3 regions of the Pseudomonas sp. PHC1 genome follow, and region 2 is predicted to be linked to each of the others. Evidence: riboswitches for the same ligand, from Rfam matches in the RefSeq annotation. Region 2 holds a riboswitch; each other region holds the start of a gene.
What was found. Region 2 has a riboswitch for cobalamin ahead of cobO (cob(I)yrinic acid a,c-diamide adenosyltransferase). Riboswitches for the same ligand answer to the same signal wherever they lie in the genome.
Positions count from the first base shown of each region.

Region 1: another riboswitch for cobalamin. It lies ahead of cobW (cobalamin biosynthesis protein CobW); the one in region 2 lies ahead of cobO (cob(I)yrinic acid a,c-diamide adenosyltransferase).
Region 3: another riboswitch for cobalamin. It lies ahead of ACKJSM_RS16960 (CbtB domain-containing protein); the one in region 2 lies ahead of cobO (cob(I)yrinic acid a,c-diamide adenosyltransferase).

Region 1 is NZ_JBJXHJ010000012.1:117,081-120,347, reverse strand. It holds gene cobN (cobaltochelatase subunit CobN) at 1-571, opposite strand, end outside; gene cobW (cobalamin biosynthesis protein CobW) at 575-1,648, opposite strand; cobalamin riboswitch at 1,747-1,957, opposite strand; gene ACKJSM_RS16990 (2OG-Fe dioxygenase family protein) at 2,304-3,056, shown strand; gene ACKJSM_RS16985 (hypothetical protein) at 3,056-3,267, shown strand, end outside.
Region 2 is NZ_JBJXHJ010000035.1:26,942-30,208, reverse strand. It holds gene ACKJSM_RS27580 (PQQ-dependent sugar dehydrogenase) at 1-815, opposite strand, end outside; gene ACKJSM_RS27575 (hypothetical protein) at 882-1,466, opposite strand; cobalamin riboswitch at 1,633-1,859, shown strand; gene cobO (cob(I)yrinic acid a,c-diamide adenosyltransferase) at 1,940-2,551, shown strand; gene ACKJSM_RS27565 (cobyrinate a,c-diamide synthase) at 2,548-3,267, shown strand, end outside.
Region 3 is NZ_JBJXHJ010000012.1:109,870-113,136, reverse strand. It holds gene ACKJSM_RS16975 (sugar phosphate isomerase/epimerase family protein) at 1-456, shown strand, start outside; gene ACKJSM_RS16970 (AzlC family ABC transporter permease) at 446-1,144, shown strand; gene ACKJSM_RS16965 (hypothetical protein) at 1,131-1,457, shown strand; cobalamin riboswitch at 1,492-1,714, shown strand; gene ACKJSM_RS16960 (CbtB domain-containing protein) at 1,836-2,033, shown strand; gene ACKJSM_RS16955 (CbtA family protein) at 2,045-2,746, shown strand; gene ACKJSM_RS16950 (cobalamin biosynthesis protein) at 2,743-3,156, shown strand; gene cobM (precorrin-4 C(11)-methyltransferase) at 3,248-3,267, shown strand, end outside.

The DNA.
Region 1 (3,267 bases), on a different contig from region 2:
AGTCACCCAGTGCGGCGGTGTTTTTGTTCGGGTAGTAAATCGCCGTGCGCGGCAGCGTTTGCGGCTCGCCCCACACGTAATCCCGCGCCAGCCAGCGACTGGCCAGGCAGCGGAAGAAATCCAGCGCATTGCCCAGGCCGCCCTGACGCAGAAACTGCCAGAGCCGGTCGCGATCCTCGGCGTCCACGGTGCTCAGGTCGCTGAGCTCCGGGTCGGGACGGTCATCGCCCGGCACCAGAATCACCTGCACGCCACGTTCGGACAACTCGACCAGCCTCTCGACGCCATACCGCCAATAAGCGATGCCGCCGTGCAGCGAGATCAGAATGACCCTGGCGTGGCGCAGCACCTCATCGACATACAGGTCGACCGACGCATGGTTCTGCACCTGCATCGGGTTGGCCAGCCGCACGCTCGGGTAATCCTCGGGCAATTGCTGCGCGGCTTCGGCGAGCAAGGCAAGGCTGGAGTCGCCGCTGCACAGGATCACCAGCTCGGCGGGGGTCTGTCCAAGGTCGGCAATGTTGTCATCCGACACGAAACCGCCGGGCTGGGTCCTGAGCAGGTGCATGGCTTAAACGCTGAGCGCGGCGCGCAGTTGCGCTTCGAGCTGCGCGGCGTCCAGTGCCTGACCGATCAGCACCAGACGCGTCACCCGCGCCTCATCAGCGCCCCACTGACGGTCGAAGTGCTTGTCAAAACGCGTGCCCACGCCCTGAATCAGCAGCCGCATCGGCTTGTTCGGGATCGCCGCGAAACCTTTGACCCGCAGGATGCCGTGCTGAACGACCAGTTGCGTCAGTGCGTCGAGCAGCAGGCTCTCATCGGCTTGCGGCAGTTCGATGGAGATCGAATCAAAGGCGTCGTGATCGTGGTCATCGTGATCGTCATCGCCTTCACCGTGGTGGTGATCGTGATGGCTGTGACGGCTGTCGATGTGTTCTTCGGAACCGGCACCCAGCCCAATCAACACGTCCAACGGCAGGCGACCGTTGCTGGCTTCGACGATTTTTACCGCTGGCGGCAGCTCTTCAGCGACTTCCAGACGCACGCGAGCGAGGTCTTCCGCGCTGGTCTGGTCGGCCTTGTTGAGAATCACAAGATCGGCGCTGGCCAATTGGTCGGCGAACAGTTCGTGCAGCGGCGATTCGTGGTCCAGGTTCGGATCGAGTTTGCGCTGGGCGTCGACCTGATCCGGGAACGCAGCGAAGGTGCCAGCGGCCACGGCCGGGCTGTCGACTACGGTGATCACCGCGTCAACGGTGCAGGCGTTGCGGATTTCCGGCCACTGGAAGGCTTGCACCAAAGGTTTTGGCAGGGCCAGGCCCGAGGTTTCGATCAGGATGTGGTCAAGGTCGCCGCGACGGGCCACCAGTTCGCGCATCACCGGGAAGAACTCTTCCTGAACCGTGCAGCACAGACAACCGTTGGCCAGTTCGTAGACGCGGCCGGTGGCTTCTTCTTCGGTGCAGCCGATGGTGCACTGCTTGAGGATTTCACCGTCGATGCCCAGCTCGCCGAACTCGTTGACGATCACCGCGATGCGGCGGCCCTGGGCGTTGTCGAGCATGTGCCGCAGCAAGGTGGTTTTGCCCGAGCCGAGGAAGCCGGTGACGATGGTGACGGGGAGTTTGGCCAGTGTTTTCATCGGATGCCCTTTGGCAAGGTGGCGGGCATACGGGACGAGACCGGCAACGCGGGTGCGTGCCTGGAGAGTTCGCCACCGGATCACCCCGCCCGGTTGAAAGTGAGAATCTGTGACGAGGCAGGTCTCCTGGCTGACGATGTTCGGGCCTTGGCCCGGTATTCGCTGCGCCTTCCCGCTGGCTCTGGATGGAGTTGGCAGTGGCGTGGCAGCGAACAGCACCGTTCACAGTTGCGGGGGCAGCCGCGGCTTGGACCGCGTTCCCTTCTTAGCTTCGGCGTGGGCCGAAGAACCTCGAAAGCGCAAGGCTACGCATGCGCGCAAGGCGGGTCAACGTCTGCAGCAATGTCGTTATATGGACATCGTTCTTTAATATATTGATCGAAAACAGTTCTCAATTAAAAAATTAGTTGTAGGCAATCTCTTACATATCATCTAACCACCAAACTGCCCATCACGACGCTCGACCTCGGAATAGAGCGCTCGAACTCTCCAATTACATATCTTTACAAAAACCAAATTGATAAATTAAAACAAGATATGAAACATGAAGATTCAAAGGACGCTGCACTCTACAAGAAAGGAATTCTTGCATGCCTGATTACTATCAGCATTCAACGCTCTCTATTCCTGCCCATCTGACTTACGTGCCTGCAACATGAGCGCCGACAATGCATTGCGGCAATCTGATGGAACCGTACTGCAGGAACTGTCGCAACTACTGCGTCATTGCCACTACGCGCACAGTTACCAATATCCGGCGGTCCAGGTCGGGTTGTTGGGGCACGATGTGTGTCAGGCGTTCAACGCGACGTGGGAGCATTTGCACCCCGATGCCTACCTGAGCGCGGAGAACGGCATTCGCCAGCGGCGCATCTGCAAGTTCGAATACCGCCAACGGGAGCGCCAGTGGACGCCGCTGCAAGACTGCCATTTCTTTCAAGCCCAGGCCCACAACCCGCTGCTGGGTGGCGTCCAGCGCACCTACAGCCGCAGCGAGTCAACGTTTATCGAGTCTCCGGTCCTGCAAACCGTGCTCGCCGCCGACCTGGCGCTGATGGATCTGACGATCGGCCCGCGCGACTGGCTGGTGACCTGTCACCAGTTCCGTATCCTCTGCGATCGGCGTAATGCCGGTCACGCCACACCCGAGGGCCGCCATCGCGACGGACACGATTTTGTCTTTCAACATCTGATTCAACGCCAGTGCGTCAGCGGCGGTGAAAGTCGGATATTCAATGAAAGTGGCAACTGTGTATTCAAAGCAACTTTGACGGATTACATGGAAACAGCCGTATTGAATGACCGAATACTTCTGCACGAAGTTTCCCCACTGCAAACATCAAGCATTAATTCGAATCGCGGCAGCCGCGACATGTTGATAATCGATTTCGACCTGGCGGACTACTAATGAACTCTTTGACGCATGCACTTTCAGCCAACCCACCCGGCACACATGACTTTATTATTGAACAGTTCCAACAGGCCTGTGCTCGACGAGTTTCAACCTTGTCGTTGACCGCCAACGAAAACATATTGTCCGAGACCGCGCGCACGCTCGGACAGAACCGTTTTTACGAGCGTTATTTATTCAACGCACAAGCCATCGACGGTCAACGTTA
Region 2 (3,267 bases):
GCACCGCTTTGCGGCTCCCAAGCCAGGCCGTTGGGGTTGCGGATGCCCGAGGCGAAGATCCGGTGGTTGCCGGTGGCGCGATCCACTTCCCAGATTGCCGCACGGCCTTCTTCCTGGTCGAGACCGTTTTCGCCGACATTGCTGTTCGAGCCGACGGTGACGTACAACTTGCTGCCGTCCTTGCTGGCGATGACGTTTTTGGTCCAGTGATGATTGAGTGTGCCGCCCGGCAGGTCCACAACCTTGATCGGCTGGGTCTTGATCTCGGTCACGCCGGGCTCGTAATTAAAGCGCAACAGGCGATCGGTATCGGCGACGTACAGGTCGTTGCCGACCAGCGTCATGCCGAACGGCGAGTTGAGGTTTTGCAGAAATACCGTGCGGGTTTCGGCTACGCCGTCATGATCGGCGTCACGCAGCAGGGTGATGCGGTTCGGGCTGGGAGTGCCGGCGCCGGCTCGGCTCACGACTTTTTTCTGCACCCAGCCGCGAATGCCCTTGCTGTCGTCTGGTTTGGGCGGGGCGTTGGTTTCCGCCACCAGCACATCGCCATTGGGTAATACGTAGAGCCAGCGCGGGTGATCGAGATTCTCGGCAAACGCTGCCACCTGTGTGCCTGCCGCTGTGGTCGGTTTGGCGCCAGCCGGCCAGCCGACGGCCGGGGCGATGTTCACCGTCGGGATCAGGGTCTTGTTCGGTTCGGGCAGTTTGGGTGACGGGCCAGTGCCGTCGGAGACTTGCAGGCTGGAGGATTCACCACAGGCGGTGAGCCCTCCGGCGAGCATGATGACGAAAACGAACGGGGTTTTGCGCATTGTTGACCTTCCCTATGAATGCATTCCTGACCATAGAGAAGCACACAATCGCGATGGTTCAAACCTTCAGCCGCGGGCTTCCTTGAAAAGCACGGCAATGCCGGGGTGATAGTTACCGGCTTCACTGCGTAATTTGCGGTAGGCATAGGGGAAGTACCAGGCGACGGCGCAGGTGTGTTCCTTTTGCAGGTCGTCGACCATGTCCTGCAATTCTTCCGGGCTGGCGCTGTGCTGGGCTTTTTGCGGGGCGACGAACAGACAGCCGAGTTTCAGGTCGCTGGCGTAGCTGATGCGCTTGGCGTCGCTGGTGATATCCGCCAGGGCCTGGGTCAGATTCAGGCTGGTGACGCGCGGCCAGCGTTGGGTCGCCTGAATGAAGGCACGATCCTCGGCGCCAGCAATAAACAAATCGGCACGGGCGTTGCGCTCGCCTTCTTCGTTCTGTTTGCGGGTGGCAGTGTCGCGCAGCGTGACCAGTTCAGCCATCCACGCGGCGGCCGACAGCAGGCCAAGGTTGGCTTTTTCGTCGTGCCAGTAGGGCGTGTCATTGTCGCCGCGCACGGCGTTGTAACGGTCGATACAGTCAAACCAGCGTTCCAGCACCGGGCGCAGGAATTCCAGTCGCGGATTGCTGATGATCATGCCTTGCATGGTGCTCTCCCTTGTTATTGTGATGTGCTCTCTGCAGTCAAAAAGCATGGCTCTTTGATATCACTCATGGCAGTGTGGCACAAGATTGGCGTCAGTTAATTGATCGGCGGCAGTTATTCGCCGCACAAGTCCCTCTTCAATTGACGCTCCACCCCCAACCCTCTAACCTTCGCGGCTTGTTTCAGGTGCTCTGTGGCGCATGTCGACAGAGTGAAACAGGGAAGCCGGTGAGGCGGGTCTTCAAGCGATGAACCCTCACAATCCCGGCGCTGCCCCCGCAACGGTAAATGAGTGAAAGCTGCGTCTGATGCCACTGCGTAAAAGCGGGAAGGCGCGCAGCCAGGCACCAGCCGCTCATGAGCCCGGAGACCGGCCTGATCCATCCAGCGGCATCACGGTGGGCGATGCCAGGCTTGTTGCCGTCTATTCTTGTGCCTGCCCGCCGTTATCCAGCCTCAACGGAGAGCTCCCCCATGACTGATTCCCCCGAACGCGACGAGCGCCATCTCGCGCGCATGCAGCGCAAAAAAGCCGTGATCGACGAGCGCATCGCCAATTCGCCAGACGAATGCGGTCTGGTGCTGGTGCTGACCGGCAACGGCAAAGGCAAAAGCAGCTCGGCATTCGGCATGCTCGCCCGCGCCATGGGCCACGGCATGCAGTGCGGCGTGGTGCAGTTCATCAAGGGCCGCAACAGCACCGGCGAAGAACTGTTCTTCCGCCGCTTCCCCGAACAGGTGCGCTTTCATGTGATGGGCGAGGGCTTCACCTGGGAAACCCAGGATCGCCAGCGCGACATCGCCGCCGCCGAGGCTGCATGGGAAGTCTCCCGCGAGTTGTTGCGCGATCCGTCGATCGGTCTGGTGGTGCTCGATGAACTGAATATTGCCCTCAAACATGGCTACCTCGATCTGGATCAGGTGCTCAGCGATCTGCAGGCCCGCCCGCCGATGCAACACGTGATCGTCACTGGCCGCGGCGCCAAGCCGGAAATGATCGAGATGGGCGACACCGTCACGGAAATGGGCATGATCAAGCACGCCTTCCAGGCCGGTATCAAAGCGCAGAAAGGCGTCGAACTTTGAATCAACCACGTCACTGCCCGGCGGTACTGATCGCCGCGCCGGCCTCCGGCCAGGGCAAGACCACCGTCACCGCTGCGCTGGCCCGTCTGCATCGCAATCAGGGGCGCAAGGTTCGTGTGTTCAAATGCGGCCCTGACTTTCTCGACCCGATGATCCTCGAGCGCGCCAGCGGTGCGCCGGTCTATCAACTGGACATGTGGATGGTCGGCGAGCAGGAAAGCCGACGCCTGTTGTGGGAAGCCGCTCACGAAGCCGATCTGATCCTGATCGAAGGCGTGATGGGCCTGTTCGATGGCACGCCATCGAGCGCCGACCTGGCGCGGCATTTCGGCGTTCCGGTGCTCGGCGTGATCGACGGCACGGCCATGGCTCAGACCTTCGGCGCACTGGCCCTGGGCCTGGCGCGCTATCAGCCGGACTTGCCGTTCGCCGGCGTGCTGGCCAACCGCGTCGGCACCGTGCGCCATGCGCAGTTACTCGAAGGCAGCCTCACCGAAGGTCTGCGCTGGTACGGCGCGTTGTCCCGGGAAACCGGGATCGAACTGCCGAGCCGCCATCTCGGTCTGGTGCAGGCCAGCGAACTCAATGACCTCGACGTGCGCCTCGATGCCGCCGCCCAAGCGCTGGCCGGCACTTGCGAGGTAGCGCTGCCACCGGCCGTCGAGTTCGCTGCGCCTGAAATCGTTGAGACCGAAAAACTGCTCCAAGGCGTTCGG
Region 3 (3,267 bases), on a different contig from region 2:
GTCAGCACACGCTGCAACACCGATGGCATTGCCCTGTGCCTGGAAAACATGGGCGGACAGCGGCCGAAGTTCCCGGTATTCACGGTCGAGGAACACCTGCGCTTCCACCAGGAAACCGGATGCTTCGTGACCATCGACGTGACGCACCTGTGTTCGCTGCTGCCGTATGGCGAAAGCCTGTTCGAAGCCATCGCCGGTCTGGCGCCGATCACTCGGCACCTGCACATTGCCGATCTCAACGATACGCACCACCAACATCTGCCGATCGGCGAAGGCAACCTGCGCCTGAGCGATGTGCTCAATCGCTTCGCGGTCAACGGCTATCGCGGGGTCGCGGTGGTGGAAGAGTTCATTCCGCGTTTCTCCACCGAGTACTACCTGGAGAAGGCCCTGGCCTACAAGGAGGGGGTCGAGGAACTGCTCGCCGGCACGCGGCAACGCACCCATGCCGGTTGATTCCGCACTGGCAAAACCGGCGTCGCACAACGAGATAGCGACCGGCATTCGCGATGCGCTGCCGTTCGTGTTCTCGCTGTTGCTGACCTTCACCCTGATCGGCATGCTCGGGCGTCGCCATGGCCTGGACTTGCCGGCCATGGTGGTGTTCAGCGGTACGGTGATGGCCTCGCCGTTGCAACTGACGCTGCTGGAAACGCCCGCGCATCTGCTGAACGCCTTTGGTGTGCTGGTCTCTGCACTGAGCATCAACCTGCGCTTTCTGGTTTTCACGCTGAGCCTCAAATCCAGCCTTGAAGGGCCGATCAAGGCGTTCGTTCCGGCGCTGGCGGTGATGGCCAATGCTGCATTCACGCTAATGTCGATCCGCAAGGAACAGCAACCGATCAGTCGTGCGTACGCCAACACCGTGTGTTTTTTGCTGTACGCCGCCGCCCTGCTCGGCACCATCGCCGGCTATTGCTTTGCGAGCCTGGCCGACAACGCCGTGATGGATCACGTCAGCGTGGTGATCGCCGTCTTCATCAGCGCCTCGCTTGGCAAGATGGCCCGCGAGCGTCACAGCTTCCACGCGCAATGGATCGCCGGCCTGGCCACCGCCGTCAGCTTGCTGTCGCTGGGCGAAGTGAGCCTGCTGCTGGTCCTGGCGGTCACAGTCCTGACGAGTTATGCCTATGACCGAACCTAGTACTTTCTGGCTGTATGTGCTGATCTGCGCGCTGGTGTCCGCGATTTGCCGGCTGCTGCCGCTGGCGGTCGATGTCGAGCGGCTGTCCGGCGGTGCCCGCAGCTTCATCGGTCGCCTCGGCAAGTACACGTCGGTGGCGATGCTGGTCAGCCTGCTGGCCGGGTCACTCCATCCGCTGACCAAGCAGCACGCAGCCGCCATGCAGTGGGTCGTGCCGGTCACGCTGGCCTGGCTGCTGAGCCTGACGCCAATCAAGTCCTACTATGCGTTTCTGATCGCCTTGGCGGTGTACGTGGCACTCGCGACGCTTTAGCCGTCGATTGACGCGAATCCCCCGCCCATGGTCTCCTACACAACTTGTTACGGGTGCCCTTCACAGGGTGAAACGGGAAACCGGTGAATCATGTGCTTTACTCTCAAGCCATGTCAGTCCGGTGCTGCCCCCGCAACGGTAAGCGAGCGAAGCGTCAGATCCACTGTGCCCACGGGCATGGGAAGGTGACGCTTGCAGGTTGGCCTGACGCCAACCCCTCGTGAGCCCGGAGACCGGCCCGCAACACACAGTGCGCATCCTTGCGCCACTGAACATAACAAACCCGCGGTGGGCGGGCGCTGTTCGAACCTCTGTGTGCCCGGCCGCAGGGGCTTTCATGCGCTCTATTCACCCGCTGACACTCCAGAGGGAAGCGCCATGTCGATCATCAGCAGCACCGGCAGCAATTCGGACAAGATCTCCAGCACCACCACCCTGAGCCAACGCCTGACCGCCGCCGTCTGCGCGTCGATCCTGGGCGCCTGCCTGGTGTATTTCGCCGGTTTTTCGCACATCGAAGCGGTACACAACGCCGCTCACGATACCCGCCACAGCGCCGCGTTCCCGTGCCACTGAGACCTGACGACATGATCAAGCGTATTGCGCAGACCGCAGGTTTCACGGGCCTTCTGGCCGCCCTGCTTCTGACATTGCTGCAAAGCTTCTGGGTATCGCCGCTGATTCTTCAGGCAGAAACCTACGAAAAGGCCGAACCGGTTGCCGAAGCTCACGAACACGCCGCCGGCACCGCCGCCCACACTCACGATGCCGAGGCCTGGGAGCCGGAAGACGGCTGGCAGCGCGTGGTGTCCACCACTGGCGGCAATCTGGTGGTTGCCGTGGGTTTTGCCCTGATGCTGGCCGGCCTGTACACCCTGCGTGCACCGACCAAAACGTCACAAGGCCTGCTCTGGGGCTTGGCCGGTTACGCAACCTTCGTGCTCGCGCCGACGATGGGCCTGCCGCCTGAGCTGCCGGGGACTGCCGCCGCGGATCTGGCCTCGCGTCAAATGTGGTGGATCGGCACTGCCGCCTCCACCGCTGTCGGCCTGGCCTTGATCGCATTCAGCCGCCACTGGCTGATGAAGATCCTCGGCGTGGCAATCCTTGCCGTGCCGCACGTGATCGGCGCGCCGCAACCGCAAGTGCATTCGATGCTCGCTCCGGAGGCCCTTGAAGCTCAGTTCAAAATCGCTTCGCAGCTGACCAACGTCGCGTTCTGGCTGGCCCTGGGTCTGATCAGCGCCTGGTTGTTCCGCCGCAAAAGCGAAGGTCAGTACCCCGCATGACCGATGACAGCGCAGTGCCGACTTTCGTGGTCGGCCTGGGCTGCCAGCGCGGCTGCCCCGCCAGCACGCTGCGCGCATTGCTTGACCAGGCGTTGCAGGCGCACCGGATTGATCTTGAAAAGATCAAGGCGCTGGCCAGCATCGACCTCAAACGCGATGAACCCGGTTTGCAGGAACTCGCCGCCCAACTGGCACTGCCGTTGCTGTATTTCAGCAGTGAAGAACTGGCCAGTTATCAGCAACGCTTGAGTCACCACTCACAGATCGCCTTCGAACGCACCGGCTGCTACGGCGTGGCGGAAAGTGCCGCGCTGGCGCTCGCCGAACAGTTGATCAGCGGCCCGGCAAAACTGCTGATATCCCGGCAAAAATACGCCCAGGCAACTCTGGCATTGGCCGGCGCGGCGTAAATTCCCGATAATTCGCGCTTTCGATCATGAGCATTCTTCATCTGAAGAGTCGGTGAAGCACCGCCCTGCCCCTTTTCTACAGGATCCAACGATGACCGTTTACTTCATCGG